Regions from separate parts of the Paenibacillus sp. FSL R7-0210 genome, predicted to be linked through region 2. Evidence: riboswitches for the same ligand, from Rfam matches in the RefSeq annotation. Region 2 holds a riboswitch; each other region holds the start of a gene.

Region 1 (10,167 bases), 4.4 Mb from region 2:
CCCCGATCTTGCCAATATCATGCAGCAGCGCCGACCTGCGCAGATCATCCAGCTCCTGCCCCCTCAGTCCGGCCAGCTGCCCGATAATTACCGAATACTCCGCTACACGGAGCGAGTGTCCTGCCGTATACGAATCGCGGGCGTCCAGCGCCACGGCAAGGGTGGAGAAGTAGCTGTCCAGCAGTTGGCGGCTCTGCTGCTCCCGGGCCTGCAGCCCCCGGACCATCATGTTAAAGCCTGCCACCAGCTTCGAGAACTCATCGGAGTACTCATCCTGCACCTGGATCAGATTGCCGTCCTTCACCTGGTTCATCGCCTGATACAGCTCATGGATCGGATGCTGTACGCTGTTCGTCAGCAGCCAGGCCGCAATGGAGGAGAACAGCGTGCCGATCAGCATCACCATCCCCGCCCAGGCCCAGTAGCTCTGAAGTCCGACGACAACTATCGAATCCCCTTCACCGTTCATACGGATATGCGTGGCCATAATAAACAGGAACAGCGGGAAGGTGCCGATCAGCATACAGCTTACCAGGAATTTGGGGCGTATCGGCACGAACACATGGCCCTCCAGGGAAAAATCCACACCATACTGCTCCAGTGCACGGTTCCTGAATTCCTTGATCAGCGGAATAATGGAGGTGCAGGTCAGGAAGAATTCAATAAGGGAATGCATACAAGCCACAAGCACTGCGCAGCACATCGCCAGAATCAGATAGAAGTACGGAAACGTGACCCAGCCAGAATTGATCATCCACACCGACAGCAGCAGAGCCGGAACGGATAAGCCGAGCAGATGCGGCCCCATAATCCGCTGTATAGCCCGTTTGGGCAGCAGGTGCGTGTGCAGATATGCTTCTTCCAGCATAGACAATGCGGCATTCTCCTGAACCAGCGCAGCCCGTACGGGCCTGATCTGTCTGAGAAAGACAGTAATCTCAATAGAGGCCATTATTACGAAAGAACAAGCAAGCACCAGCAAGAGGCGGTAATATTCAACCCGGCTGATCTCCAGGGAAGATAACATAAGCAGACTCCCGACCGCGAGTACCGCTACAGCTGAGCCGAAGATATAGTTCCGGATCTGATTTCTCAAAAAGCTTCTGTATAGTCTCATCTGTCCCCTCATCCCCGTCCGGCCTCAGCCCAATATACAGTTGCATTTATGTAAAGACCATGCTATAATAAAATAATATTTGTTTTCGAGTATGTTTATCCCCATCAAGAAGATGTCAGGCCGATGAATCACTTCTCTATATTATCGGCGGTTTGGACACAATATCTTACGTTTTCTTGCAGTACTTATCCCTTTTATGAGACTAAATTCGAACATAGCATTCCGATTCACACTGGCGCGGCCACGGAGCCGCAAGGACAAAAGAGAGGTAGGGCTTTTGTCGTATTGGAAGGATTATTCTCGCCACACGGCTGCTGGAAATAACAAGGAATAACGACACCCGTCTTGCTCACAGACGGCGGGGGATTAATATACCGATAAGACATGGCTGGCTGCTTCTCTGTTCTTCAGGGAAAGGCCCCATGTGTGGAACATAATTAGCGCCCGATAACCGCTGTCAGCGGATATCGGGCGCGTCTACGTTCTACGGACTTTTTTACCGTATAGATTCAGCGGCAGCCGGACTGTGTACATAACGTTCCACGAATTCGCCTACTGTGCGGATGTATGTGCTTTTATCCGTATCATAGGCAAGACCATGCCCCGCTCCATGCACCACCAGTTGCTCCTTCGGACTCCGGCAGGCCTCATACAGCTCATTCATCATTGCATAAGGCACGAACTTATCCGCATCCCCGTGGATGAACAGAATCGGCACCTTGGCCTTGCGAACCTGCTTCAGCGCAGACGCCTCCCCGAAGAAATAACCGGCCTTCATCCGGGTCACCAGACTGGCCACCGGCACAAACGGGAAGCTCGGCAGATGGTACATCCGCTTCAGCTGATAGGACAGCTGGGCCTTGACCGAGGTATAACCGCAATCGGCGACAATCGCCTTGACCTGCGGAGGAAGCTCCTCGCCGGACGTCATCAGCACCGTGGCTCCGCCCATAGATACACCATGCAGTACGATTTGCGCGTCCGGACCATTCTCCTGCAGAACGAATCCGATCCATTTCAGATAATCCCGTCGTTCCGGCCAGCCAAAGCCGATATAATCTCCTTCACTTTTCCCGTGTCCCCTGGCATCAGGCAGCAGCACATTGTACCCCAGGTTCTCATAATAGTTCTTGGCGGTCGCTCCCATATCCTTGGCCTTCCCGGAATAACCGTGGGCAACAATGACCGTCCGTCCGGCAGCACGCTCTGACGCCAGATAATAGCCTTGCAGCTTGAGCCCATCCTCAGAGACCAGCTCTACCTCACGGAAGGTCTGCCGGGACACCCACTCCGCTCCTTCTCCCCACGAGGCTCCGGCCACCGGCGGCGGATCGATCTTAAGGTCTGGGGTCTTGGCCAGGAATTCCTTAGGGGCCCGTTTAATGGCTACTCCATAAAAATAGAATCCGGCATACCCCACCCCTCCGGCCACCACGATCAGCACCACAAGCAGGTATATCATCCACATCAACGTTCCTCCTTCAGTAAGCAACCATATTAATTTGAGCCTAGTATAGCATGGGAGTACGGCCAACTAAAAATACGGCTGAGGCGCAAACTTCAACTCCATTGTACTCTGCAAGACTCTTGAAAGAAGCAGGTGGACTCTATTTAGCACACTCGCCTTCCCGCAGCAGATTGCATGTATGCTGTTTTCCACATACATTTGATCCGCTGACTCTCTCATCGGCACATTGTATATTGTTTTTCGCATACATTTGGTCCGCTGACTCTCTCACCGGCACATTGTATATTGTTTTTCGCATACATTTGGTCCGCTGACTCTCTCACCGGCACATTGTATGTTGTTTTTCGCATACATTCTGTATCCGGGCACTTATTTCCAATAAAAAAAAGAGCTGCTTTCAGGAGAACATCTTCTCCGAAAGCAGCCCTGGTCAAATTACAGGATCATCGTTTGTTTATATAAATCTCAGTTCCGGTCACTCATTTACGTTTGCTGTTTCTGGTGGTTCTTCTAAGAATCAAGCCCAGACCAGCGAGTGCCAAACCGGCAAAATAATAAGGCGCAGGACTGGATTCGCCCGTCTTCGGCAAGGTTCCATCCACAGGCACACCGCCTAGAGGAACCTCATCATCAATAAGGACTACATCGGGTGCCGGTTCTGCTGAAGGCGTTGGCTCCGGTGTTGCTGCTATTTGCGCAACCGCAACAGCCGGTGTCGGCGTCGGCACTGTTGTAGCTATTGGAGTTGCTACAGGTCCAAGCGGCAGCGGATCATCATTCACAACCACATCATTGCTCACGATAAATCCGATAATCGGAGTCGGCGTAGGCACTGGAGGGAAACTGAACGGCGGCGATGTTGGCGCTGGCGTTGTTACTGGTGTTGGATCTGGTGTCGGTGTCGGTGTCGGTGTCGGTGTCGGTGTCGGCGTTGGTGTCGGCTCTGGTGTCGGTGTCGGCGTTGGTGTCGGCTCTGGTGTCGGTGTCGGCGTTGGTGTCGGCTCTACCGTCGGTGTTGGTGTCGGCTCTACCGTCGGCGTTGGTGTCGGTTCTACCGTCGGTGTCGGTGTTGGCTCTACCGTCGGTGTTGGTGTTGGCTCTGCCGTCGGTGTTGGTGTTGGCTCTGCCGTTGGCGTTGGTGTCGGTTCTACCGTCGGTGTCGGTGTTGGCTCTACCGTCGGTGTTGGTGTTGGCTCTGCCGTTGGTGTTGGTGTTGGCTCTGCCGTTGGCGTTGGTGTCGGTTCTACCGTCGGTGTCGGTGTTGGCTCTACCGTCGGTGTTGGTGTCGGCTCTACCGTCGGTGTCGGTGTTGGCTCTACCGTCGGTGTTGGTGTTGGCTCTGCCGTTGGCGTTGGTGTTGGCTCTGCCGTTGGCGTTGGTGTCGGTTCTGCCGTTGGCGTTGGTGTCGGCTCTGCTGTCGGCGTTGGTGTTGGTTCTACCGTTGGTGTTGGTGTCGGTTCTGCCGTTGGCGTTGGTGTCGGTTCCGCTGTCGGCGTTGGTGTTGGCTCTGCCGTTGGTGTTGGTGTCGGCTCTGCCGTTGGCGTTGGTGTCGGTGTTGGTTCTACCGTCGGTGTTGGTGTTGGCTCTGCCGTTGGTGTTGGTGTCGGTTCTGCCGTTGGCGTTGGTGTCGGTACCGCCGTTGGCGTTGGTGTCGGCTCTGCCGTTGGTGTTGGTGTCGGCTCTGCCGTTGGTGTTGGTGTCGGCTCTGCCGTTGGCGTTGGTGTCGGTCCCGCTGTTGGCGTCGGTGTCGGTACTGCCGTTGGCGTTGGTGTCGGTACTGCCGTTGGCGTTGGTGTCGGTACTGCTGTTGGTGTTGGTGTCGGTACTGCCGTTGGCGTTGGTGTCGGTACTGCTGTTGGTGTTGGTGTCGGTACTGCCGTTGGTGTTGGTGTCGGTACTGCCGTTGGCGTTGGTGTCGGTTCTGCCGTTGGCGTTGGTGTCGGTACTGCTGTTGGCGTTGGTGTCGGTACCGCTGTTGGCGTTGGTGTCGGAACTGCCGTTGGTGTTGGCGTCGGCACCGCTGTTGGTGTCGGTGTTGGCTTCACCGTTGGCGTTGGTGTCGGCTTCACGGTCGGCGTTGGTGTTGGCTTCACGGTCGGCGTCGGTGTTGGCTTCACCGTTGGCGTTGGTGTCGGCTTCACAGTCGGCGTTGGTGTCGGCTTCACAGTCGGCGTTGGTGTTGGCTTCACAGTCGGCGTTGGTGTCGGCTTCACGGTCGGCGTTGGTGTCGGCTTCACAGTCGGCGTTGGTGTCGGCTTCACGGTCGGCGTTGGTGTTGGCTTCACGGTCGGTGTCGGCTTCACGGTCGGTGTTGGTGTTGGCTTCACGGTCGGTGTTGGTGTTGGCTTCACGGTCGGCGTTGGTGTTGGCTTCACGGTCGGCGTTGGTGTCGGCTTCACGGTCGGCGTTGGTGTTGGCTTCACGGTCGGCGTTGGTGTTGGCTTCACGGTCGGCGTTGGTGTCGGCTTCACGGTCGGCGTTGGTGTCGGTTTTACAGTCGGTGTTGGCTTTGGAGTTGGAGTGCACACAGGTGTAGGTGACGGTTTTATGGTCGGTGTTGGCTTCACTGTAGGTGTAGGCGTTACCGTCGGTGTTGGCTTCACTGTAGGTGTTGGCGTTACCGTCGGTGTTGGCTTCACTGTAGGTGTTGGCGTTACCGTTGGTGTTGGTTTCACAGTCGGTGTTGGCGTTACCGTTGGTGTTGGTTTCACTGTCGGCGTTGGTGTCGGTGATGGACTAGGTGTCGGCGTTGCGGTCGGCGTCGGACTCGGCGGCGGCCCCTCTCCCTCGTACAATCCCAGGTGCATCTCTACCCCGCCGCTAAAAGATTTTGCAATCAGGGTTCCGTACAGCTCTGCTCCGGCATAATGAACATCCGCTCTAGGTGCGAGGATCGTCCCGAAGAATGAGGTATAAGCGATATTCACCTCAGAAGCTTCGTAAAAGTTGAACAATACCTGACTGGCTCTGCCGTTATTCATTGAAAAGCTCGGCACATTGACTGTAGACCCGCTTATATTAATAATCAGCGTAGCGTTCTGTGCAATGTTGAATTCGATATAGTTGGTCTTCGCCAGTGTCGAGGCATCCAAATGAACTACATTGAAACGATCCGGTGCACTTATCTTGAGCTGTCCATAATGATTATCGCCAATCTCATTCGTGTCGGCCAAGGCCCCATACTCTGTGGATCGGGAGATCAGAGCTTGCTGCTCGGCTGCAAAATCAATCGGGCTGGCATTTTTCTTCCCGCCTTTGATGTTGACACCAGGCTCATTGGCTGTAAAGCTATCCCCAAATACCACATTTCCATAGATCTCTCCACTGCCTAAATGTACAAAATTCTTACCGGCCACAAGTACATCCGTCGGCGAAGCATCCCTGTATGCCCTGGCTACTCCGTATCCTCCGGAGAGGGTAATGTTCCCCGCCGCTGCCAGGCGGCCTTCAATCTGGTCATTGGCTTGTTTAAAATCCCCGAGGATAAAAGCATTAAAATTCCCTGCAACCCCCAAAACCGGTGTTGGCGTATACGGCACCCCTGAAGCTGCTCTAACATCCGTCCCCCACGTAAAGGCACTGGATAGGGTCAATAGGCCTGCCATAAGGATGGCAGCTGTTTTACGTACTCTTTTCTTCAATAGTCCACACCTCCTAGTTACTATTCTATGAATCTGTCACGCGACTATAACAACAAAAAGACCGCCACGAAGGGTTAGCTTCACGGCGGCCGGACGACCCTAGCCTCAACTTTAGAGACAGTAGATTCCTGACTTTGCGTCCCGTTCTTTCGATACGGTTTGCGTTTGTACATGATTTCGGTATGCAATTAAGATTTGCTTATGTAAGATCATTGTTGAGTCTATGACATTTGTTACTTTTGTACTAATTTCAGTTTATCCGCTCCCCCACCCTGTTGTCAATCCATTCCCAGTATATTTTTTGAAATTATTTTTGCGAAGATTCCTCATTTAACCCTTTTATCATAAGGCTTCAGGGGCGAATCTTTTTTTATATGCTGACGAAAAAAGTCGAGAAATCAGAGGATTGGCTGTAGCCGTTTATCTCTCTTACCTATAATAATATCAATTTATATTATTTAAATTTGATGCATTTGTCCTATTTTATCGCCTTCAGACCCCTCCTACTCATTGTCTGCTCCTGTTCAATGCAATTTTACCTATTTACAGGCACCTCAGCTCGAAAAAAAAGTGCCGCCCATAGGGACGACACCTGCTAATAGACTTCATATATTTTGAATAAAATGTCGCCTAGGCAGACCCGAACAGCTGAACCCAGCCAATCATCGATACCCAGAGCGGAACACTTAGAATGATCCCGAATACCAAACCACGGCGGAGGCTTCCTTCACGACTCATTGCCATTCTCCTTTGAGCTGATTTATTTTTCAATCTTTAATATTTCAATTTTAATATAAAATAATTCATCTTATTTTTTTGTGAAATATATCACATTATTTGAGTTAATTTATAAAACCCATTGATTATTTTTTGAAGGATGAGTTACAATGCGAATATACGTTCTCTTCGAGGGGTTGAGAAGGATGCAAAGAGCAGAGAGCCAGGACAACCTGCTGGTCAAATCTTATATTTTGCTGCCGCTTATTCTATCCGCCTTCGAGCGCGATGCTTCTGCTATAGCCTCTGAGCTGCGCACGCCTGCACCTTATCTGGAGGTAATCCAGTCGGCCGCTCATGCCGCTTCTGCCGATCTGCGGGAGGTCCGTGCCGGAATGCGCGCACGTGGTCTGAAGGTCTATGAGCAGCAGCGGCTGGAGACGGGTGTTGAAGCCAAATTTGTCTGCAGGGGCTATCACGAACGGATGCTGCTGCTGGATGATGTGATTGCCGCCCAGGCCACTCTGCATATGCGCAGATATCTGGGTATGGAGAAGATGGAGCAGCGCTAACAAAGAAGCCTGCCGCAAGCGGCAGACTTCTGCATTAAATGATCGCCCGGATGCGGCTACATTAACAACGTCCAATACCCCAATGTGCCGCATATCACCACCACAGCTACCGGGTACAGGATTCTCCGGCTTACCTGATCCCTGAACGCAAGAAACAAACAAAGCATACAAAGCCATGCAATTAGAAGGCTTCCCATCTATTATGCATACGCTCCTTCCCGGCATTTCTGCCCCTCTCCAGCGGTAGACCGCCTCAGAGCACAACTCTCCTTATATATAGGAAGATTTCCCGCCGAATATCCCAATTATACCAGCTGACAGCCAATCTGGAGCAATTTTTCTTCACATTGCCGTCAAGAAATTCACAATTCCTCTTCCAGCACAGGATATTCCCAGAAACCCAGACGTCCCTTAGCAGGTATGGGATGTACCAGCGGAACAACCTCCTCCAGCATCCAGGCATACCTTCCTTCGGCATAATTGCCGAATACATATTCATTGCCGCCCGGCCAGCCTTGCTGCGCAAGCTCCGGCGTCACCTCACAGCAATCCGCAATGCGGCTGACTGCAATGATCTTGCCGGTTGGCAGGTTGTCCGCAGTGTAACCGTAACGTGCCAGCAACGACTGATACGGCTCCGTCCGGCAGATCGCCTTATTCACCTGCATCCCGGCATGAATGGCTAACTCTCCCCGCTGGGCGGTCCGCCAGGTCCGGGTTTCGATTTGTTTTTCTCCCAGCGCAATTAACGTGGCCCACGGCTGGCGAATGGTTAGGCATTTCATAATGCAGCTTGCCTCCTCTGTTGAACACCTTTTTACTCAGAATGACTATGGCCTTCTATGGGAAACATTAATAGCTAAGAAGGGGGACTGACGAACTATGGGTAACGGATTAGATCAAGGGTACGGGGTATTAAAATGCAAATTATCCAATGAGAATACCATATATAAGCTAGGTGTCAAAAATAATCATGTCCAGGTACTGGTTGAGGTTGAAGGTGATATTAATAAAAAGTACAGGGTGGCTATCAATATCAGATCAAGCGCAAAAGCGGAACATTTACCGGAGGACACCGCAAATCAGGTGCTTTATTATGTGGGCGAACATTTCAAAGCGGAAGAAACGGCCCGTTGGCTCACGCTTGAATCCGGCTTCACGAAGATCACCAGGCATAACCGGAGCCTTGCCCTTGATTATATCAGGGGAAACCTGGTGATTCCCAGTAAGATGGTAGCTCTGCCTAATACGAACCGGAATGAACCCGAAAACAGCGATCCCCGCAACAATCTTTATGATAAAATCACCTCTTATCTCAAGGAGGCACAGCAACAGGATGCAACCCTGTACGTATTCGGCGAGCCTTGGGGACCAGAAGAGGATAAGCCCGATAAGTACTTCGGCTTCTCCCCTGGGCAGGGCGTTCATAATATTCATATGAACCAAGGCAATGCGGGCGGGTACGCCAGAGAAAATGGCACATGGCAAGACGGCGGCGTCCTTATTCATTTCGAGAATGAACACAGATGGGTGGCTATCTTCCTGGCCTTCCAGTCCCAATCCTGGTGCACTAACGACCAGGGAGATGCCACCAAGCCGGTTAGTGAATGTAATCATACCAATGCTTTGTCATGAGCCAGCACCATCGCATTAACCGCTGATACGATATCCTTGGCATCCAACTGTTCATCCAGCCTCAAATGAAGTTGTAAGGTAGAGACTGATGATTGGTTAGCAGAAACAATGAGCTCGACCTCATGAGATGAAAGCACCTTTGCTTGCAGGATTTGCAGCCAGGGGATAATATCCGGTAACGCTTTATCCTCCGAAGGACCAATTTCCATGCCATCCACCCCAATAGGTGAACGCCCGTCGAAATACTCAATCCTTAGCACAGGATAAGAGGGGAGACTGTTCCTCTTCGAGGTCCTAGCGGCTTCCAGCTGATGGCGGGAGGTTTGTTTACGACCGATAACTATTTTCCACAAAACGATACACAGGGAGGGGATGAAGAAGCAGAGCACCGCCAACCAACCACTGGAGGTCTTGATATAGACGGCAAAAAAGAGGGCTGCGGATAGAATCGCAAGCAACCAGATGTAGAGCTCCTGCCTCCATTTGGACTGGCGCTTCCCGGATACTGGAGGAATGGACTGTGCTGGTTGAATATCGGTAGCTTGCTCCGGTTGAGCTGCCGTTCGTTCCCTCCTAGGCAAATGCTCCCCATTCAGCATATAAAAGTTATCGGCTGCTCCCTGCCAGACCTTCTCCTGCGAGGGATGCGGCGACTGCCAGAGGGTAACGTATTCTTGAATGTCTTTTAGATACAGGGCAGGATCGCCCGTGAATGAGAAATATTGCGAAAGCTCCAGATGAATAACAGCAGAAGAATAACGCTGTACATGGGTCGATAAGGTTACCAGCCACTCATGTACAGGAGTGGAAAGCGCTGGGAAATGGGCCAGCGTGCCGGGTAAACTCAGGCGCAATTGCTCTGCAGCATCCGCCCATGGAATCTGCCATTGGAAGGCCTCTGAAAAATGTTCCCACTCAGGCAAATCCTCCACATCCGGTTGGTCCATATGGGGTTGAATCTTGCTCCAAGCTTGCATAAGCTGCCTGCTATAGCGCTGGAACTGGTCTTGGCTGACT
Region 2 (10,167 bases):
ACGCGTATTTCTCGGCGACCAAGCTGGCATGGATTCTGGATCATGTACCGGGAGCAAGAGAGCGTACGGGCAAGGGAGAGCTCCTGGCGGGAACGATAGACACCTGGCTGATCTGGAAGCTGACCGGGGGTGCGGTACACGCTACAGACGTTACTAATGCTTCAAGAACGATGATGTATAACCTGCATGAGCGCCAGTGGGATGAAGAGCTGATGGACACGCTGCGTATTCCGCCGTCCATTCTGCCGGAGGTGAGGATGTCGGGCGGAGATTTCGGTGTCTGTGACCAGCAGTGGTTCGGTCTGGAGATTCCTATCCGGTCGGTGCTGGGGGACCAGCAGGCAGCGCTCTTTGGTCATACCTGCCTGGAGGCAGGCAGTGCCAAGAACACCTATGGGACAGGCTGCTTCATTCTCATGAATACAGGCACTGAAGCTGTGGCATCCAGTCATGGCCTATTGACCACGGTAGCCTGGGGCATGGGCGATGAGCTCTATTATGCACTGGAAGGCAGTGTCTTCGTGGCAGGAGCGGCTGTGCAGTGGCTGCAGGAGGGGCTGGGGCTAATTGTCGCGCCCGCCGACTCGGAAGAGAAGGCCAGCGAGGTGGACGAGAGTGAAGGGGTTGTGGTGGTGCCAGCCTTTACCGGCCTGGGTGCGCCTTACTGGGATATGTATGCGCGGGGCGCCATATTCGGATTGACGCGGGGTACCACCTCCGCACATCTGGTACGGGCCACACTGGAATCACTGGCCTTCCAGTCCCGTGATGTCATCGACGCAATGCAGAAGGATGCCGGCATGCCGCTCACCGGCCTGAGGGTAGACGGCGGTGCGGTGCGCAACAATCTGCTGATGCAGTTCCAGGCCGATATTCTGGGCAGCGAAGTGACACGTACAACCTACGCGGAGACTACAGCACTTGGCGCTGCGCTGCTAGCCGGACTTACCTCCGGGGTATGGACCCGTGAGCAGCTGGAGAGCTTCAATACGGCCGAGAAGGTCTTCTCGCCGCAGATGGAGCCGGAGGAGCGGGAACGCAGATACGGTGCCTGGCAGGATGCTGTGTCGCGCACGATGGGCTGGGAGAAGCATGAGGGCAAGCACGAAGGCAGACTTTAGAGCGGAGTAGAGGCATTAAGAACAGAAACGGCCCGCAGGCAGAAACTCTGCTGCGGGCCGTTTTTTACTCTGGAACAGAATGAACAGTAAGATTAGTACTCCATTACAAATGCGACATTCTGCCATCCGGCGCCCACGGTCCAGAACAGGACCTTGTCTCCGCGTTCAAGCTGCCCGGTAGTGACGGCTCTGTGAAGGGCAATGAACGGGCTGCTGGTCGAGGTATAGCCGAACTCATCGCCTATGTAGACTGCGGCCTCAGGGTTAATACCGGTTTTGCCGGAGACGGCCTGGATGTTCGGAAGAGACAGCTGTGAGAAGCAGGCAGCCTTGACCGATTCAGGGGCAATCCCGTTGTTGCTCAGCAGAGTGTTGATTGATTCGGAAGCGGCATCCACACAGATGGAATCATCGAATGGAATGAACTTCACATTGAACTCTCCTGCGGCAACACCGGTGCGTCCGAGCTTAGCCAGGCCTTCTGCCGGGAACAGAGAGTTGCCGTACACACAGGTGTCTGTCTGGTAGATAGAATCAATGAAGCCGACCGAATGCTCATCGCGCTCCAGAATGACAGCGGCAGCGGCATCACCGAAGTTCGCGTAATATACCGGATCATTTTTGTCCGCATGCGGTGCCACGTAATCGGAGCCGATGACCAGGGCGCGGCGGATTCTCGGGTTCGCCATCATCTGGCGGCTGACCTGCTCAACCGAGGCGGTCATTCCGGCACAGTTGGCATTGCTGTCAATACAGATGGTATGCGAAGCCCCGTTAATCAGGCGGTGAATCATCAATGAGTTCGTAGGAAATATATATTCAGGGGTCTGGCTTGCATAAGCGATCAGGTCAATGTCAGGGCTGGTAAGACCGGTTTTCTCCAGAACATTACTTGCGGCTTCAAAAGCCATTGTCAGGGAATTCTCATCCGGGCTGTCGATGCTGTAGCGGTTTTCACGGCCCAGAGTAGCCAGCAGTCCACGGATATCAATACCTTTGTCATCAAAATGCTGAATGAAGAAGTCATTGCCGATTCTTTTGTCTGGATGGTAGATATCAATGTCCTTAATGCGAATCCCCGCCATAGTACAGACCTCCTAAAGTTTTGTTAGCTATACTTCTCACAAATCTGCTTCTTACAAAACTCTCTTCCAGCATTAGCAGCCGGTTTAATGAATGAACATGTGCGTTTCAAGCGGCTGATTTAGGTTTAAATTGTATTTATTAAGCTTGTGCGGTTGAAGTGATCTCCAGATTCTCAAGTCCTGCTTTGCGGCCCAGGCGTGCCAGCTGCATTTTGAGGATCGGGTTATTTTCCAGGGTAAGACTCACTTTCTGGAAGCCGTCAGCCTTGAACATGATGAAGCAGCCTTCAAGCAGCGGTACAACATCAGGAGCGGTTACATTCAGCTTGCGGCAGTCGATCTCTAGTGCATATTCAGCAGGGCTGATCGGGTTAATAGTCTGCTGGTAAGCCTGTATAGATTTGAGCCCGTCCTCGTTAGAGAAGGTTCCCTCCAGCTCAATATTGATTACTTTCTTCGCAGTATCTGTCTTCAAAATAAATTGTCCCATGTTGATCTCTCCCTAAGTGAAATTTCCAATACCTCCAAAACATCATTCCTGCGACTCTATTCGACAAAACCGCAATTTGATTTGGGATATTTTGCCTTCATTATAACCAGATCATTCTGAAATACGCAACATAAAAGTCGAAATTTGTAGAATTATGAAGATTTTTCTTTGATCGCCTCCAGGGTATCCAGCAGCACATTAAAGGCCGAAATCACCCGGGGAGCACCGACGCAAGGGGTCAGATGCAGCAGCACGCCCTTGATCTGCTCGACGGTCATGCCAACGCGGAGCGCCATTACATAATGAACCCCCAGCTGTTCATATTGCCCCATCGTAATCAGAGATGAGATCACTGCGATCTCCTTCCAGTCAGAGCCAATCGTGGTCCGCTGAAAAATATCGCCATAGGCATTGCCCATGATATATTCGGCTAATTCCGGAAAATGCTCTTTGATCGGAGCCAGGGCCTTGGCCCCATAATCTCCTGAGAGATCAGTGAAATGATCGAGTCCGCTGTTCATGTTCTTGTTCACGATATGTCCTCCTGATAGTAGGTTAGAGGTGTGCGGATAGGGCTTCCTTACGTAAGATCCAGCGTGCGGTGGGCCGTAGGAGGCATTTCATCACGGTCAGTCAGCAGCTCAATGACAGCTGCCTTGTTAAGTGCCACAGCTTCGCGGATTGCGGCAGCGAACTCCTCCTGCGTCTCGCAGCGGAAGCCGGCTGCACCCAGCGATTCGGCGAATTTCACGGCATCCATCGGAACCTCGAAGATCGTACCGTCAATCCGGCCGGTCGTTTTCTCCATACCCTTAAGCGCCATATCCAGCTGCTTATTGTTCACCACAATGAAAATCACCGGAATGTCCTTGCAAACGGCTGTGTTTATTTCAGTTCCGAGCATCATAAAACAGCCGTCACCGGTAATGCAGAAGACAGTCTCTCCGGGAGAAGCCGTCTTGGCGCCGATCGCCATGCCAATTGAATTGCCCATGCAAGCAAAGTAGGCATCGAATATGAAGCTGCCGGGCCTGCGGACATTGAACCATTTCACAGCATTGAACCCGTGACTGCCGTCATCTACAAACACGCTGCTGTTGTAAGGAATCAAGTCGCTCATCGTGCTCATTACCGAAGCCAGAGAGAGCCCCGCCAGCACGGGCAACTCGTCATTGTAAGCATTGGAGATTGTGATTTCATGCTTGGTGACCGTAGAGGGGTCCAGCTTCTGAAGATACAGTGCCAGGTTGTCCCTTAAGTCCCCGCCGACAGCGATGGTGGATGAGGACAGTATTTTGCCGACAAAGGTTGGATCTACATCGAACTGGATCAGCTGCGGCGGATGATTCTCCGGCTTCAGGTTGCAGATGGTCATGTCGCTCAGGCGGGAACCCAGAACAATGAACAGGTCGCTGTTGTTCAGCAATTCATCGCCGTGCGAGGAGCCGCCAACGCCGACAGGACCGTGGTAGAGCGGGTGATCATAAGCTATTGCACCTTTGCCGCCTGGAGAGGTGACTACAGGAATGTTGAAGGTTTCGGCCAGCTGAACCAGTTCCTGATGGGCACCTGAGCGGTTGACGCCTTTACCGGCAATGATCAGCGGCCTAGCGGATTGATTAATCGCCGAGATGACCCGGTCATAGTTCTGATAACTGACTAGTCCCTCGCGTTCCGGCAGAACAATCCGGCATTCCGCGAGCCGCTCTGTCTGCACATCAAACGGAATGCAGAGATGGACCGGACCTTTTTGGTCACCGAGGGCGATGGATAGGGCATGGTTGAAAATCGTGCTGAAGTGATCGCCGCGTTCAACGAGCTTGCTGAAGAGGGTAGCCGGCCGGAACATATCCGCCAAATCAGCCAGGTAGGAAGTGGAATCCTGACATTGGGGAATGCCCAGCTCCTTGATGGACTGATGTCCGGTGATGAAGAGGACGGGAAGATTATTGGCCTTGGCATGCGCTGCTGCGGTGAGCAGATTCGTTCCCCCCGGACCGGAGGTGCCGAAGGCTACCCCGAGACTGCCGGTCTTCAGAGCATAACCGCCGGCGGCGAAGCCGGAGCTGGATTCGTGCCGGCCGGGGATGAACTCTATACCGTAGTCAACCATTTTCAAAGCGATGGGGCAAATAGACTTGCCTATGATTCCAAAAGAATGAGTGACTCCCAGATCGTGTAATGCTTCCGCCATATAATCTGCAACTGTCTTCAGAACATCCACCCCGCAAGTTGTTATTTGTATACGTCAGCAATAGAAAACCTGTACTCACCATTGGAGCACAGGTCTGTTGCACGAATCACCATAATCAAACGCGAAACCTAAGGCGTTCACAGTTTTTCAGCAACCTGGCTGTCATGATCCCACTTCAGAAATGAGACTGTAGATCCATGGCTTTGCGTCATTCCCTTTCGGTGAATTTTGCCGGTATGCGGTTATAAATGAATTTGTGGAGAATTTTCCTTTACAATATATTCCTTGCTCCGCTTTTGTCAATAACCCCTGTGAGAAGAAACTCGGAATTTGACGAATATTCAGGAGTGAAAATGGCTAAATATTTGGATTTTCAAACTTTTGAAAATGGTTGTCCCTGGAAGACTAAAGTCTTAAAATGCAAATGGCCGTTTAGGTTGATTAATGTGGGAAGTGAGCATAAAGCCTCATTACATTCCTGATTTACTGCAAAACATTAAGAATTCACTAGATATACAGCATTACAAATTTCGGTGATAGGACTTAAGTAATAGTGATGTGAGATGTTAGCTTATAGACAAGCTATGACAATAGAACGACTATAGTAAAGAAGTGCAAAGCACGGTTTTTACCCTTATGCACAATTTCAACAATTTGTGAATATTACATAACAATCTTTGTTTTGCCCAAAAAAAGAGACACCTCCCGCAGAAAATTCCGCAGGCGTGTCTCTTTGTGCTGAGGTTAAAATTTGAAAATATGAATCGTTTTTTGCAGGTTGAAGACCGCGGAGGTCATCTTCTCTGTCTCCTCAGCTACGGATTGAAGAGCATGAATCTGTTCGTTCATCGCTGCGGATACCTCTTCCGTCCCTGCGGCGGTCTCCTGGGTGATGGCTGAGATATTCTCGATCGCCCCGGAGATCTTGAGCGCGCTCTCCAGCATAAGGTCACTCTCTGCGGAAAAGGAGGCAATCTGCTCGGTTATGTATTGGACACTATGCACAATTTGAGCAAAAATGTTGGCTGTCTCCGTAATCATCTCATTCTGCACCTGGACTACCTCTTCATTGATGGCGATGTTATCGATAGCCTGCTTGATATCCGCTTCGATGCTGCGTACCAGACCGAACACCTCTTTGGTTGAAGCGGTGGATTCCTCGGCCAGCTTGCGGACCTCCTGGGCAACAACGGCGAACCCGCGGCCATGCTCGCCTGCACGGGCGGCTTCAATAGAAGCATTGAGCGACAGCAGATTGGTCTGTTCAGCAATTTCGGTAATCGTCTTGGTAATCATCGTAATGCCTCGTGCGTTATGCGATAGGGCTTCGATAGTATCCGCCACCTTCTGGGTAGCCTGGATGTTCTTGCGCATGCCTTCGGCTTGGGTATCCACCGATTGCCGTCCCTGTTCTACCAATTCCAGCGTATGTACAGACCTTTTATTCATTTCCTTGGTGGAATTCGTATAATTGGAGACTTTGATTTCGATATCCTTGATCGATTCGGTCATATCAGCGATATCCACCGAGATTTCGTTAGCACCGAGGGCCAGTTCATTGGAGGAGGAGGCCACCTGCGCCATGACAAACTTCAGGTTCTGATTCTTGTCTTCAATCCCGCGGCTGGCGTCCATAACCTGACGGGTAATCTGTGAGGCATCGGTGAGGATTTTTTTGAGCTTGTCAATCATGGTGTTGAAGGAGCGGCTGATGTCGCCCATGGAGCCATTCTCATCGGCACGGCTGGTGAAGTCGCCTTTGGCAATCGTGTGCGTCACATTGGAGATATCCTCAAATGAAGATGTAAGCGTTCTCTCAATGAAGCGCGCAAGCGGGTAAGTCAGCGCTGCCAGGACGGCGACAAGAATAATGCCGATGAACAGCCTGTCCATGAGGATTAGCGTGATTAAGACAGGGACAGCGAATAAAGCGGCAACCAGGTAACATCCGGTGACGATTTTTTGTTTCAACGGCAGCTTGTTCATCCAGTCCATAATGTAAAGTCCCCCTATAAATAATAATGTGTATTGTAATATTATAGGGGATACTAGTGCATTTGGTCTATTATTAAAAATCGTATAATGCTGCCGCTTCACGCAGAGCCGCAGCAACCGTATCCGCAAGCTCAGGCGGTGCCGTCACCTTGATACCCTGACCCAGGGACAGGATGATCCGGCACGCAGACTCCGGCGTGTTGAACTCGGCCTCGGCCCTGATCCAGCCCGGGGCCTCAGCAGGCTCCTGGTGCAACAGGGCGACGTATCGCTCCTTCTGCAGCTCCTTCATCGTTTGCTCTCTTACAAGAAGGCTGGAGGGGTACCTGGGCAAGGCAGACTTGAATGCGGCGGTGGAGGTCTCCCAGTACTCAGACAGGTGGAAATCCTCCGGCTGCTCAAAAGACTCATCTGTGACTTTGGCCTCAGTGATTCTGGAGACCCTGTAGGTCCGCAGCTCGCTGTCATGCCCCGCGACCAAGTACCAGACGCCGCGCTTGACTACCAGCCCCAGCGGTGCAACCAGCCGCTCGGCGGCGTCCTCCCCGCGCAGATAGGTGATGCTCACCTTGCGGTTCTCCCATAAGGCTCCCTGCAAAGCGGATAGGCAGGGATAGGTCTCCCCGGAGGGATGCCACCCGGCTCCGTCGATGTGAATCCGCTGGCTGAGGAAGCTGAAGGGGGTGACTGGCTGCCGGGTAGCGACGGCCTGCAGCTTGCGGGCGGCCGAGGAGAACTCCTCCTGAATGCCCAGAGCGTGCAGAATCGCCGGATCAGCGGGCACCAGCAGCGCGGCAATCTCCTTGGTGTTCATTCCGGTCAGGGAATTCCGGTAGCCTTCAGCCAGCTTCCAGCCGCCTTCCCGGCCGCGCTCCGCCAGCACGGGGATGCCGGAGAAGCTTAGTGCCTCCATATCCCGGAAGATTGTACGTTCGGATACCTCCAGCGTTTGCGCCAGCTCTTTGGAGCTGATTTTCCCGCGGCTCTGTAAGAGTTGAACGATAGTGATCAGGCGATCCGCTCTCATTCTGCAACCTCCCTTGAATGTATTATTTATATATGTCAATGGTTGTCATGTATAAGGTATATATTAGACAAGAGTACGGATTAGCGCAAATGATCATCTAATCCGGGCATGATAGATGAAAGGGAGCGGATCAAATGACAAATCTGCAAGGGAAAGTGGCATTGGTAACAGGCGGGAGCAGGGGAGCGGGCAGAGGCATTGCACTGGAGCTGGCGAAGGCTGGTGTCTATGTATACATTACGGGCAGGAATGCCGGTATGCCGCAGGAGGGACAGGCAAGAACGCTTGAAGGGGTGCTGGCTGAGATCCGCCGCTTAGGCGGGGACGGAGCCGTGATCCGCTGTGATCATACCAATGACAGCGAGACAGAGGCCGTAATCCGGCAGATTAGCGCTGAGCAGGGCAGACTGGATATTCTGGTCAATAACGTCTGGGGCGGCAATACTCTCCCTATCGAGAATGAACCGTTCTGGGAGCAGCCGGTGCAGCATTGGGATCATATGTTCACTGCGGGTGTGAGGGCGCAGCTAATGACTAATTATTATGCTGTACCCCTGATGCGCAGGGAAGGAGCGGGGGCGGGTAAATTAATCGTCCATACAACCTTCTGGGACGAGTACAAGTACACGGGGAACTTCTATTATGATCTGTCCAAAAATGCACTGGTGCGCATGGCCTACGGATTATCCCTAGAGGTGGCTGCGGATGGCATCGCGGTGATTCCCGTCTCTCCCGGCTGGATGCGGACCGAGCTGGTCCTGGACAGCTTCGGCACAGATGAGGAGCACTGGCAGGAGGAGGAGGGGCTTCAGACCACTGAATCAACCGCTTATATCGGACGGGCAGTTGCAGCGCTTGCTGCTGATCCTGAAGTGATATCCATGACTGGCACTCCCCAGAAGGTAGGGGACCTGGCACGGAAATATGGCTTTACGGACACCGATGGCCGGCAGGTGCCAGCCTACCGGATTTCATAGTATAACGCAAAAACACTCTTTGGAAGTGCGCGGCCTGGGGCCTGCACTCCCGAAGAGTGTTTTATTGTGAAGAAATAAGAATTAGAGCAGAATGATCTCCTCAGCGGTGTTGATCTCCGGCAGTCCGGCCAGCTTCACCAGGACCTCCTTCGGCACACCCTTATCAACGGTCAGTAGCATAATGGCAGCTCCGCCGATGATCGTACGGCCAACCTGCATGGATGCGATATTGACGCCGTTCTCGCCAAGCAGGGTGCCGACGAGTCCGATAATACCCGGCTTGTCATTATGCGAGATCACAACCTGATGGCCTTCCGGAGCAATATCGACCGGGAACTTGTTGACCTTAACAATCCGTTCGCCATAGCCCTGCAGCAGGGTACCGGCGACCAGACGCTCTTCATCATGCTCAGCCTTGAGTGTTACCGTGATGAGGTTGGTGAAGCCTTTGGTTTTGGAAGCCTTGGTCACCACTACATTCACATCACGGGTCTTCGCCAGATGCATCGAGTTGACGATGTTCACATCTCCGGCAAAGTGGCGGGTGAGCACACCTTTGACGACATAGCGGGTAAGCGGCTGGGTATCCACATCCGAGAGATCACCGGCATATTCCACATGGATCTCGCGGATCGCTCCGTCCGTAATCTGCGTAGCGAAGCTGCCCAGCTTCTCGCCGAGGGTGAAGTACGGCTGCAGCTTGTTCATCACGCTAGGTGCAACCGGCGGAATGTTCACCGCGTTGATGAACGGTTCGTTGCGCAGGATATGAAGGACCTGCTCGGATACATCGATGGCTACGTTCTCCTGGGCTTCAATCGTCGAAGCGCCCAGATGCGGAGTCACGATAATCTTCGGATGTGTAAGGAACGGGTGGTCTGCTTCAGGCGGCTCCTTCTCGAAGACGTCGAACGCAGCACCGGCTACAATACCGCTGTCAATCGCTTCTACCAGCGCCATTTCATCGATGACACCGCCGCGGGCACAGTTGATGATGCGCATGCCTTTTTTCATCACTTCGAATTGCGGACGGGAGATCATGTGGCGGGTCTCCGGGGTGAGCGGTGTGTGAACGGTGATGAAGTCTGCACCGCGCACAATGTCGTCTACCGAAGCCAGCTTCACTTCCATTTTCTCTGCACGGTCAGCTGTCAGGAACGGGTCATAGGCCAGGATGCTCATGCCGAAGGCTTTGGCGCGCTTGGCCACCTCGCTGCCGATCCGGCCCATGCCGAGTACGCCCAGTGTCTTGCCGCGCAGCTCTACGCCGAGGAAGGT
Region 3 (10,167 bases), 4.5 Mb from region 2:
AGCAGCATGTGGACCCGATACCCGTAGAGGACCTGACACTTGAGAAGGAGGAAGAGAAGGATAAAGAGACCACGAAGCACCGCTCCTCCAGCGACAAGAGATACCACACCGGGTTCTAAAGGTGTATGCTTTTCCGGTAGTATCATCGGAGCATTTACAAGCTTAATGGTATGGAGGGATCACATTGCTGAGAGCGTTACCCCTTAACCGGCGCGGCATACCTGCCAGCCGTATCGCCCTGGGCTGCATGGGGCTGGGCGGCGGGTGGGACCGTGAACCGGTCACGGCTGCGAACATAAAGCAGGGACACGAGGCGCTGGATGCGGCGCTGTCTATAGGTATTAATTTTTTTGACCATGCGGATATCTATACCCGGGGCAAGGCGGAGAAGGTGTTCGGGCAGATCTTCAAGGAGCGGCCGGGGCTGCGCGAGGACATTCTCCTCCAGTCAAAATGCGGCATCAAGCTGATGGAGCCAGGCGATATCTCCAATAGCTTCGACCTCTCCAGGGAGCACATTCTGTCCAGCGTCGATGGAACTCTCGCACGGCTGGGCACAGAGTATATTGATATTCTGCTGCTGCACCGCCCCGACCCGTTAATGGACCCTGAAGAGGTGGCGGAAGTACTCCATCAGCTCAAGGCCTCCGGCAAGGTGCGCCACTTCGGCGTCTCCAACATGAGCGCCGCCCAGATCCAGCTGTTACAGACTTATTGCGACGAGCCGTTCATTGTCAACCAGCTGCATATGAGCCTGTCCCGGATCAGCTGGGTCGACGCCGTACTCAGCGTGAACCGCGACCCGTGGAAGGACATTACATTCCCGGAGGGCACCATGGAGTATTGCCGCGCCGGGAACATCCAGCTCCAGGCCTGGGGCCCCCTGGCCCAGGGACTCTTCAGCGGACGGCCGCTTGAAGGCCTGCCGGAGAATGTTGTGAATACAGCAGCCATGGTACAGAGGCTTGCTAACGAGAAGGGCACAACGCCCGAGGCTATCGTGCTGGCTTGGCTGATGACCCATCCCGCAGCCATCCAGCCCATCATTGGCACCGTGAATCCGCTGCGGATCGCTGCCTGTGCAGACGCAGACCAGCTAGAGCTCTCCCGCAAGGAATGGTATGAGCTGTACGTCACCTCCCGCGGGGAGAAGCTTCCTTGAGATTGAATTTTACTGGAAATTACATGATTGAACAGGTTCAGGTTCAGCGATAGTCGAGAGGTACTGTCCTTGTATGGACAGTACCTTCTTTGTGTCGAAATACGCTAACCCTATCGTTTAGCCAACTGGTGCAGCATCCGAATTGTATTCGGTTTTTCGCATACATTCGGCCCACACGCCTCCCGCTGACCGATTGTGTTCGGTTTTTCGCATACATTGAGTCCGATTACTTTCCTCATTCCCGCTCGCCGCCCACTTTTGCCCCATTCAGGGGCACTTGTGCCCCTCATTTCCGCTCGCCGCCCACTTTCGCCCCATTCAGGGGCACTTATGCTCCTCATTTCCGCTCGCCGCCCACTTTTGCCCCATTCAAGGGCACTTTGGACTCCTGTCAAGAAAGTAGACAGCAACTACATCGTTGTTCGCTTAAATGTGGCTGCAAACTGAACCGGAGAAACGTAACCGAGCGCCCCATGGATTCGTTTGCGGTTGTAGAAAAATTCAATGTACTGGAAAATGGCATCATACGCCTGTTGCTTCGTTTTAAATCGATTCCAGTACACCAACTCTTTTTTTAAGAGGCTGTGAAAAGATTCGATACAGGCGTTATCATAACAGTTCCCTTTGCGGCTCATGCTTGCCGTCATCTGGTACGTCTTTAGGCGTTCCCGGTAGTCTTCCGAGGCGTACTGGGAGCCTCGATCCGAATGGTGAATTAAGCCCTTCCCGGGGCGTTTGGCCTTGTAGGCAGCGTCCAGAGCGCCTTGTACGAGGTCAGTGGTCATCCGGTCGCTAAGCCGCCAGCCGACAATCTCCCGGGTACACAGGTCCAGCACACTCGCCAAGTACATTCGTCCTTCCCGGCAGGGAATGTAGGTGATATCCGCCACCCACGTCTGGTTCGGCTTTTCCGTGTGAAATTGCTGGTTTAACAGGTTGGGGGCAATGGGTAACGGATGGTTGGAGTCGGTGGTGCATACGCGAAATCTCTTTGCGACACAAGAGCGCAGACCCAGTTCTTTCATGTACTTGCCTACCGTGCGTTCACTGACCTGGTGCCCTTCACGCTCTAGGAGAACCTTGATTTTGGGGCTGCCATAGCGACCCTTAGAGTCATGAAAATGATAGGCAATCCGCTTCAGCAACAAGGTTTTGCGGCTGGCTTGAGGGCTGGGCTTTGCTGTTCTCCATTTGTAGTACCCGCTCCGGGACACCTGAAAGACATTGCACATCTTCTCCACGCGGAACTCGGAGCGATGATCTTCAATAAACTGAAATCTCAGTTCTTTGGATTGCTGAAGATGTGCACGGCTTTTTTTAGGATTGCCATCTCCTCTGTCAGCTCTGCGAGTTGTTGCTCCCGCTCCTTCAGTTGACGTTCCAGCTCTCTGTATTTGTCTGGAGTCACGATGGGCTCATTCTCAAACTGCCGGTACTGTCCTAGCCATTTATGCAACGTTTTGGCGGGGACATCCAGTTCCAGGGCCAGTTCCGCCACCGTTTTCGTCTGCTCCTGGATGTACTTTACGGTCTGTCTTTTGTATTCTTCATTGTAGCTTCTCCGTGTTCCACTCATGGGGACACCTCCTCGTTAAGCTTATTATCTCTATTCTCTTAACGGGTGTCCACGGTTAACACTAACAGCACTTATGCTCTTCATTTCCGCCTACCGCCCACTTTTGCCCCATTCAGGGGCACTTGTGCTCTTCATTTCCGCCTACCGCCGACTTTTGCCCCATTCAGGGGCACTTGTGCTCTTCATTTCCGCCTACCGCCCACTTTCGCCCCATTCAGGGGCACTTATGCCCCTCATTCCCGCTCGCCGCCGACTTTTGCCCCATTCAGGGGCACTAATGCCCCTCATTTCCACCTCCCGCCCACTATCAGCGATAACTCCTATGCACTTTATCTCTCCCTCACCTTTCTCCGCTCCTCCCAGCCACGCTCGCCGACCGTTCTTTATAAAGAACATTCGTGAAAAACAGCGATATCGTCAGATAAAACGAGATATCTCATACATTTCGTACTTTATTGCGAACATTCCGCTGAAAATAACATTTTTCTTTTCTCAGCAGCACAGTGTATGATTTGCTTACGATATCGTTCTTTATTAAGAACGAATATAACGAATTATTCATTAGCAACTCGAGAGGGGGCTTAGCTATGTACCCCAGATCTGCCAAGCGGCGCAAACGGAAAACCAGGAAGCTCGGCCTGCGGATTCTGCAATCGGGTATGGCCGTATCTGTGCTCCTGATGTACACCTCAGGCCAGATCGGCAGCACCTATGGAGAGTTCAACACCTCCCAGGAACAGATCAGCTCCATCGGGCTGTGCTCGGTTTTCCCGGGTCAGATTGAGCAGTTGTTGTCGGAATTCAGCGGGCATCTAAACACCGTCATAGAGCTGAAAGCTTCCCTTGGCAGCCATAGCATCAGCGGAGTGTATAACACCTCAGTCGCTGCCGGAGAGCTGTCGCTTGCAGAGCTGGATCAGGCTGCGGATGAACTCTCGTCCGAGCTCACTCAAGCTGGCAGCGAGATCGACCTGCTGGAGAAGCAGCTGAGCTTCAATGGGACGGTCTGGCAACACATTCTGCAGGAAATTGGCAATGCAGCGGCCATTCTGCACAAGCTTGGAGGATATATGGTGAACCTCGATCCTAACTGTCTGGAAATCCGTGATGCCCAGTTCTTCGACCAGATTCAAGAGAGCCTTCATCAAAGCGGGATTCTGTCGGAATCGCTGGCAGAGACGTTAAGCGGAATTGTGCAGTATCTTGGCTCGATTCATGATATCGGCGGATCCTTGCCCACCGGCAATCCGGACCGCGTCTTGCTCCGGCAGGATGACTACAGCTTCCCTGCTGAAGAGCCTATCCTCTCATTCGTAACCAGCGCCTACCAAGCAGATTCGCAGGTATCCCCCGCGCTGCTAGCCACGTATGAGCAGTTGAATACCGAATTAACGGCGTCAAAGGATACCCTGTTCTCCACAATCCATACCTTACAGGAGCGGCTCACAGAAATCGCTGAAGCCAAAACAACCCTTGAGGACAAAGCGAAGGCACAGCAAGAGGAAGAGGAACGCCTGGCGCTTGAAAAGGCCGATAAAACCAGAGCGGAGGAAGCCCAGCGGCTCGCCATAGAGAAGCAGAAGGCTGCTGACGAAGCGCTGAAGCTGGAGCATGAACAAGCACAGAACCAGCCGGCCGCAACCAGTCTTCCTGACAAAAGCCAGCCGGGAGAGGATCCTGCTCCCGCAGCGCCTGTAGAGGACAATCCAGTCCCCACAGCTTCAGCAGCAGCAGAGGTTATTCCCACTGCCACTCCGGCGACTGAGATTCTTTTACCGGAAGCAACTCCAGATCCATTACCCGGCAGCGTAATTCCAGGCACTGTAATGGACGGCGCGCAACCTGCTCCTACAGCTACACCGGCTCCACAATCTGAACCCAGCAAAGGCGGCGAATAAGATGCGCATCCGAAAAATAGTCAATACGATAATTTCCACTCTGATTCTTATAGTGTTCCTGGTGCTAATCACAGCCGTTGTCATCTCCAAAGCCTCCGGCGGCGAGCCCTCCTTCTTCGGCTACCAGATCAAGACGGTATTATCCGGCTCCATGGAGCCCGGCATCCAGACCGGTTCCATTGTGGCCATTAAGCCGGGCGGGGATATGACCCGGTTCCAGAAGGGCGATGTGATCACTTTTCTGAATCCCGATAATATTCTGATTACCCACCGCGTGGTCGATGCCGAGCTGAACAGTGCTCTGGGGGAAGCCAGCTACACCACCAAGGGCGACAATAATGATTCAGCCGACACCGCAGCCGTCAGTTCCACGAATGTGGTAGGTGAGTACACCGGCGTGACCGTCCCCTATGTGGGCTATGCCATGAGCTTCGCAGTCTCCAAAGCCGGAAGCGTAGTGCTGATGATTATTCCCGGACTGCTCCTGCTTCTCTACGCGCTGTATTCTTCCTGGAAGGCCGTTGCAGCACTGGAAAAGAAGAATGCCCCGTCATCCGCAGCCAGCAGCGGCGGGCCGGATACTCTGACTGATCTCGTACAATGATCAATTGTCCTCTCCCGTTTACGAAACGCGGAGCCACAATACAGCTTGCCGGAAGCACCGGCTATGCACAAAGCAGACTCATAAGAGAGGGATGAACAAATGAACGTCAAAAAAACATTAGGTCTCGGCGTTGTATCGGCAGCATTAGGCTTAACCCTGGTCGGCGGAGGCACCTTCGCTTACTTCAGCAGCACTTCTACTTCCTCAGCTTCTTTTAACAACGGAACCCTATCACTGCAATCTGACCCCTCCGTCATTGTTAATCTCAGCAATCTCAAGCCGGGTGATACGGTCTTACGGGACTTCAAACTTAAAAATGACGGGACGCTCAATATTCCCAAAGTGGTACTGCGCACCTCATCGGCCATTACAGACGCCCAGGGAGACAACGGCTCCCATAATTTCAAGGATGATATTATTGTGACCTTCCTCGTGAACAAGGATAAGAAGGAATCGCCGCTCCTGGTCATCTCGCTGGCCGATCTGGAGCAGGAGAGTCCCGATCTGGTGGCCCGGGGAATTCTCGGAGCGATCTTAGGCGGAGAGAAGTCCGGCATCAAAGCCGGCACCTCGGATAACCTGACCATCCAATTCGCCTTCAAGGAGACCCTCCAGCCGCAGAACTATTATCAGGGCGACACGCTTGCACTGACTCTGAATTTCGAAGCCAACCAGGAAAAAGGCACGCTCAAATAATTCCACAAAAACAAACCATTCGAGGAGGAAATAAATAATGGGTATCAAAAAAACATTGGGTCTTGGCGTAGCATCGGCAGCACTGGGCTTGTCTTTAATCGGCGGGGGCACCTTCGCTTACTTCAGCTCCACAGCTACCAGCACGGCAACCTTCGCAGCGGGTACGCTGAAGCTCGGCTCTTCCTTCAATACTCCGGTAGCGCTGACGAATCTGAAGCCGGGAGACTACACCGTCCGCACCTTCACCTTGTCCAATGACGGCACACTGGATATCAAATTCCTCAAGCTTGCCACCACTTACACCGTGACCGATGCCAAGGGCGATAACGCGGGCCAGGATCTCGGAGACCACTTCAAGGTCAAGCTCCTGGATAATACGTACACCGGCGGTTCACTAAGCGGTCATGTGCTGTCCGAGATCTCCCTGAAGGATCTGAAAAACACCCCCAGCTACGATCTCGTAGCAGTAGGTGTACTGCCAGGAGGGATTGCCGCCGCCGGGTCCAAGACCTTCAAGATCGCCTTCGAATTCGTAGACAACACGCTCGATCAGAACATTTTCCAGGGTGACGGCTTAGCTCTGAACTGGACCTTCGATGCTCTTCAAGGAGTGGGAGAAGCCAAGTAGATCAGGGGCCAGCCTATACAAGTGAAAATAGCTTTGCCGTCCTTTTATTAGGAAGGCAGCGTTTCAACAATCCATCAAGACGGCATATCCTCCCTCATCCGGGCCGGGTATGCCGTTTCTTTTTCCCCGCTGCCGGGTTCAAGGATTTTTGTCCGTTTTGCGGATTTTTGTTATACTGACAAGAGAAAACGGCTTTGCCGGCCTTTGAACGGGCGGTACCGTTTCAACGAGAAAGATAAGGAGAATGTATAGCGCGAAGCATATCACTTCTTATTTTTCACCAAAAAAAGTACGGAGGGCGTTGTAATCGTGTCAGATACTATGGGAAGCCGCATCCACAAACTCCGGCTGGAGAAGGGCTATTCGTTATCCGAGCTTGCCGATAAGGCTGATGTGGCGAAATCATACCTCAGTAATGTGGAACGGAACATTCAATCCAACCCCTCCATTCAATTCATCGAAAAAATCGCTGACGCGCTTCAGGTATCCATTCATGCACTGTTGTATGGCGGACTGGCAGAGACGGAAGAACAGGCTCTGGACGGGGAATGGTTCCGGCTTGTTCAGGAGGCCATGGCCTCCGGTATAAGCAAACGCGAATTCAAGGAATTCCTCGATTACCAGAAATGGCGCATGGAACAAAAGGACAACTAGACGGGCATTATATGCCACAGGGAAGACTCCGCACGGCAGGGAGGCCGCCTTCGGCGAAGGCAGCCTTTCAAGCGGCATACAGAAAAGGCACAGCGTACCGGACGCTGTGCCTTTTCTGTATGTATCCGAACAATGATGACCGCCCTTACATCGCCTGGAGCGCCTTCTCACTTAGAAACCGGCGGATATCCTCCGCCGCGATCCCCGCCTGCTTGGCAGACATCAGCAAGTGCACCCATTCTAAATCCAGATCTACTGCCTGCAGCTCGTCATTCCCCTGGTTGGACATATCCAAGAAATCTCCTCCTAGAATTTTCGCGTCCCCAGGCAGTCCGGCCATCATAGTAGTATTGCTACTTTGTAGTATTTCTACTTTAGATCCGAGACTTTGTGCCCCTGTCTTTCGGCAGGTTTACCTTTTACTGGACCCTTTCCATCATGAAAGGATCTGGCAAGAATCGATGAAACCGTTCTCCGCAATAACATTATACAAGATCATACGCAATTAGTGTGTCGTTTTCTGGAATTTTTTTATGAAAAAATGTGAGGAAACTTAGCTGAAATTGCCAGCGGCTTGTATAAATATTTCCAGTTCCAAGTTCAAACACTAGCTAATAGTTTAAATATACTAAAGGGAACCCCATCCGCCCCGACTTACCGCTGCACGCAACATCGTATAGAGACAATTACCCATTTGTATGTATAACGGGCTGTTATATGAGTTTTTTCTATTTATGATAGTTCCGTATGAATACTGTAATGAATCATGCCAAATTGCGAACGGATTGACCGAAAGTATGAATTGATTACCCCGCCGGAAAGTAGCACAATAGGATGAGAATGAAACCGCAAACATTTGCAGCTCCGCCAAGTGGCACACTGGATGCCTCGCGTGGAGTTTATCCGTTAGGAGGACCTATTCATGGCAGTCAAAGAGCCCTATAACGACACAGTATGGAGCAAATACTACGGCCCCAACCTGGGCTACATCCAAGAAAGATATGAGCAATTTGTCAAGGACCCCTCTTCTGTTGAACAGCATTACCGCGATCTCTTCACCGTATCCGGCCCCCCTCCACTGGCACCCGATGCCGAGAGGGCTCCAAGGCCTGCCGTATCAGCAGATGCCGAGTGGCTCAAGAAGGCTGTCAAGGCCTCGAAGCTGATCGCCAATATTCGAATATATGGCCATATGGCCGCAGACATTGACCCGCTGGAGCGCAGCACGAACCCGATGGCCAAATGGCTGGAGCTGGAGACCTACGAGCTTACCCGCGAGGATCTTAATGCCCTGCCCGCTTCGCTGATCTGGGATAATGCCCCTGCGGATGTGCATACCGCAATGGATGCCGTCCACAGAATGCGCCAGGCCTATACACAGACCATTGCTTATGAATTCGGGCATGTGCATGATGAACGCGAGCTGCGTTGGCTCAACAGCCAGGCGGAATCGATGACCTCCCCTGCCCCGCTGAATAATACAGAACGCAAAGAGCTGCTGAAGCGGCTGGTTCAGGTGGAGCATTTCGAGACCTTCCTGCACAAGACCTTCGTCGGCCAAAAGCGCTTCAGCCTGGAGGGCAATGATGCCCTTGTGCCGATGCTGGATGAGATTGTGCGGGCTGCCGCGCATGACGGCGCCGAGCATATCCTGATGGGTATGGCCCACCGCGGAAGACTTAATGTGCTGGCCCATATTCTGGGCAAGCCTTATGATATTATTTTCTCAGAGTTCCATCATTCGCCGAACAAAGAGCTGTTCCCTTCGGAAGGCTCCATGGGCGTGACCTACGGGTGGAGCGGTGATGTGAAGTACCATCTCGGGGCTGACCGTGCCGTCCGCGAAGGCGAGACCGTGCGTACCCGGATCACGCTGGCCAATAACCCGAGCCATCTTGAATTCGTCAATCCTGTCGTCGAGGGCTTCACACGCGCCGCACAGGAAGAACGCAACGCTCCGGGACTGCCTAAGCTGAACACAAGCAAGGCTATGGCTGTGCTGATGCACGGCGATGCAGCCTTCCCTGGCGAAGGCATTGTCGCTGAGACGCTTAATATCGGCAAATTGCAGGGTTATCAGAATGGCGGTACCGTGCATATTATCGTCAATAACCGGATCGGCTTCACCACCGAGAGCGAGGATTCCCGCTCCACCCATTATGCCAGCGACCTGGCCAAAGGGTATGAGATTCCGGTCGTGCATGTCAATGCCGATGACCCGGAAGCCTGCATTGCCGCAGTCCGTCTGGCCAGCGCTTACCGCCATATGTTCAAGAAGGACTTCCTGATTGATCTGATCGGCTACCGCCGCCACGGACATAATGAAATGGATGATCCCGAGACGACCCAGCCGATTGTGTACGGCAAAGTGCGGAACCACCCTACTGTGTACCGCGCTTATGCAGAACGCCTGGAGCGCGAGAAGGTAATCACAGCCGATGATCTGAAGAACATGATTGCCGAGGCGGAGAGTGTCCTCCAGCAGGCCTTCGATCAGATGAAGGAAGGCAAGCAGAAGAATGCGGAGTCCAAAACCGCCGTCGCGCTGGATAACGGCAGTCCCCAGCAGCGTCCGACAGCCTTCCCTCTGGCCGGTCTGCAGGAGATTAACCGCGAGCTGCTGCGCGTACCGGCGGGCTTCAAGGTCTATCCGAAGCTGGAACGGATTCTGCAGCGCCGCAAGGATGCGCTGAATGACGGAGAGCGGGTAGACTGGGCGCTGGCAGAGACACTGGCCTTCGCTACCATCCTGAAGGATGGCACGCCGATCCGCCTCAGCGGACAGGATTCACAGCGCGGCACCTTCGCCCACCGCCATCTGGTGCTGCATGACAGCGAGAACGGCGAACTCTATTCTCCGCTGCATCAGCTGAGTGATTCCAGCGCTTCCTTCGGCGTCTACAACAGTCCGCTGTCCGAGGCCTCTGTCCTCGGCTTCGAATATGGTTA

Evidence for each region. A riboswitch is a leader RNA that binds a small molecule or an ion and turns the genes downstream of it on or off. The one in region 2 is predicted to bind cyclic di-GMP.
Region 1: linked by a shared signal. The riboswitch ahead of MKY64_RS24935 (choice-of-anchor A family protein) and the one ahead of MKY64_RS06220 (thiamine pyrophosphate-binding protein) in region 2 are both predicted to bind cyclic di-GMP.
Region 3: linked by a shared signal. The riboswitch ahead of MKY64_RS25380 (anti-repressor SinI family protein) and the one ahead of MKY64_RS06220 (thiamine pyrophosphate-binding protein) in region 2 are both predicted to bind cyclic di-GMP.

What each region holds. Positions count from the first base shown of each region.
Region 1 is NZ_JBBPAR010000001.1:5,901,197-5,911,363, forward strand. It holds gene MKY64_RS24925 (HD-GYP domain-containing protein) at 1-1,117, opposite strand, end outside; gene MKY64_RS24930 (alpha/beta hydrolase) at 1,614-2,579, opposite strand; gene MKY64_RS24935 (choice-of-anchor A family protein) at 3,065-6,226, opposite strand; cyclic di-GMP riboswitch class I at 6,308-6,400, opposite strand; gene MKY64_RS24940 (hypothetical protein) at 7,150-7,515, shown strand; gene MKY64_RS24945 (ASCH domain-containing protein) at 7,878-8,300, opposite strand; gene MKY64_RS24950 (YukJ family protein) at 8,398-9,150, shown strand; gene MKY64_RS24955 (hypothetical protein) at 9,129-10,167, opposite strand, start outside.
Region 2 is NZ_JBBPAR010000001.1:1,464,622-1,474,788, forward strand. It holds gene glpK (glycerol kinase GlpK) at 1-1,121, shown strand, start outside; gene MKY64_RS06205 (3-oxoacyl-[acyl-carrier-protein] synthase III C-terminal domain-containing protein) at 1,214-2,206, opposite strand; gene MKY64_RS06210 (hypothetical protein) at 2,346-2,696, opposite strand; gene MKY64_RS06215 (carboxymuconolactone decarboxylase family protein) at 2,849-3,229, opposite strand; gene MKY64_RS06220 (thiamine pyrophosphate-binding protein) at 3,277-4,890, opposite strand; cyclic di-GMP riboswitch class I at 5,037-5,133, opposite strand; gene MKY64_RS06225 (methyl-accepting chemotaxis protein) at 5,635-6,885, opposite strand; gene MKY64_RS06230 (helix-turn-helix transcriptional regulator) at 6,959-7,912, opposite strand; gene MKY64_RS06235 (SDR family NAD(P)-dependent oxidoreductase) at 8,047-8,889, shown strand; gene serA (phosphoglycerate dehydrogenase) at 8,971-10,167, opposite strand, start outside.
Region 3 is NZ_JBBPAR010000001.1:6,000,802-6,010,968, forward strand. It holds gene MKY64_RS25335 (hypothetical protein) at 1-119, shown strand, start outside; gene MKY64_RS25340 (aldo/keto reductase) at 185-1,162, shown strand; gene MKY64_RS25345 (IS3 family transposase) at 1,573-2,556, opposite strand; gene MKY64_RS25350 (transposase) at 2,442-2,738, opposite strand; gene MKY64_RS25355 (hypothetical protein) at 3,326-4,636, shown strand; gene sipW (signal peptidase I SipW) at 4,638-5,240, shown strand; gene MKY64_RS25365 (TasA family protein) at 5,340-5,936, shown strand; gene MKY64_RS25370 (TasA family protein) at 5,974-6,564, shown strand; gene MKY64_RS25375 (helix-turn-helix domain-containing protein) at 6,886-7,218, shown strand; gene MKY64_RS25380 (anti-repressor SinI family protein) at 7,364-7,507, opposite strand; cyclic di-GMP riboswitch class I at 7,542-7,645, opposite strand; gene MKY64_RS25385 (2-oxoglutarate dehydrogenase E1 component) at 8,141-10,167, shown strand, end outside.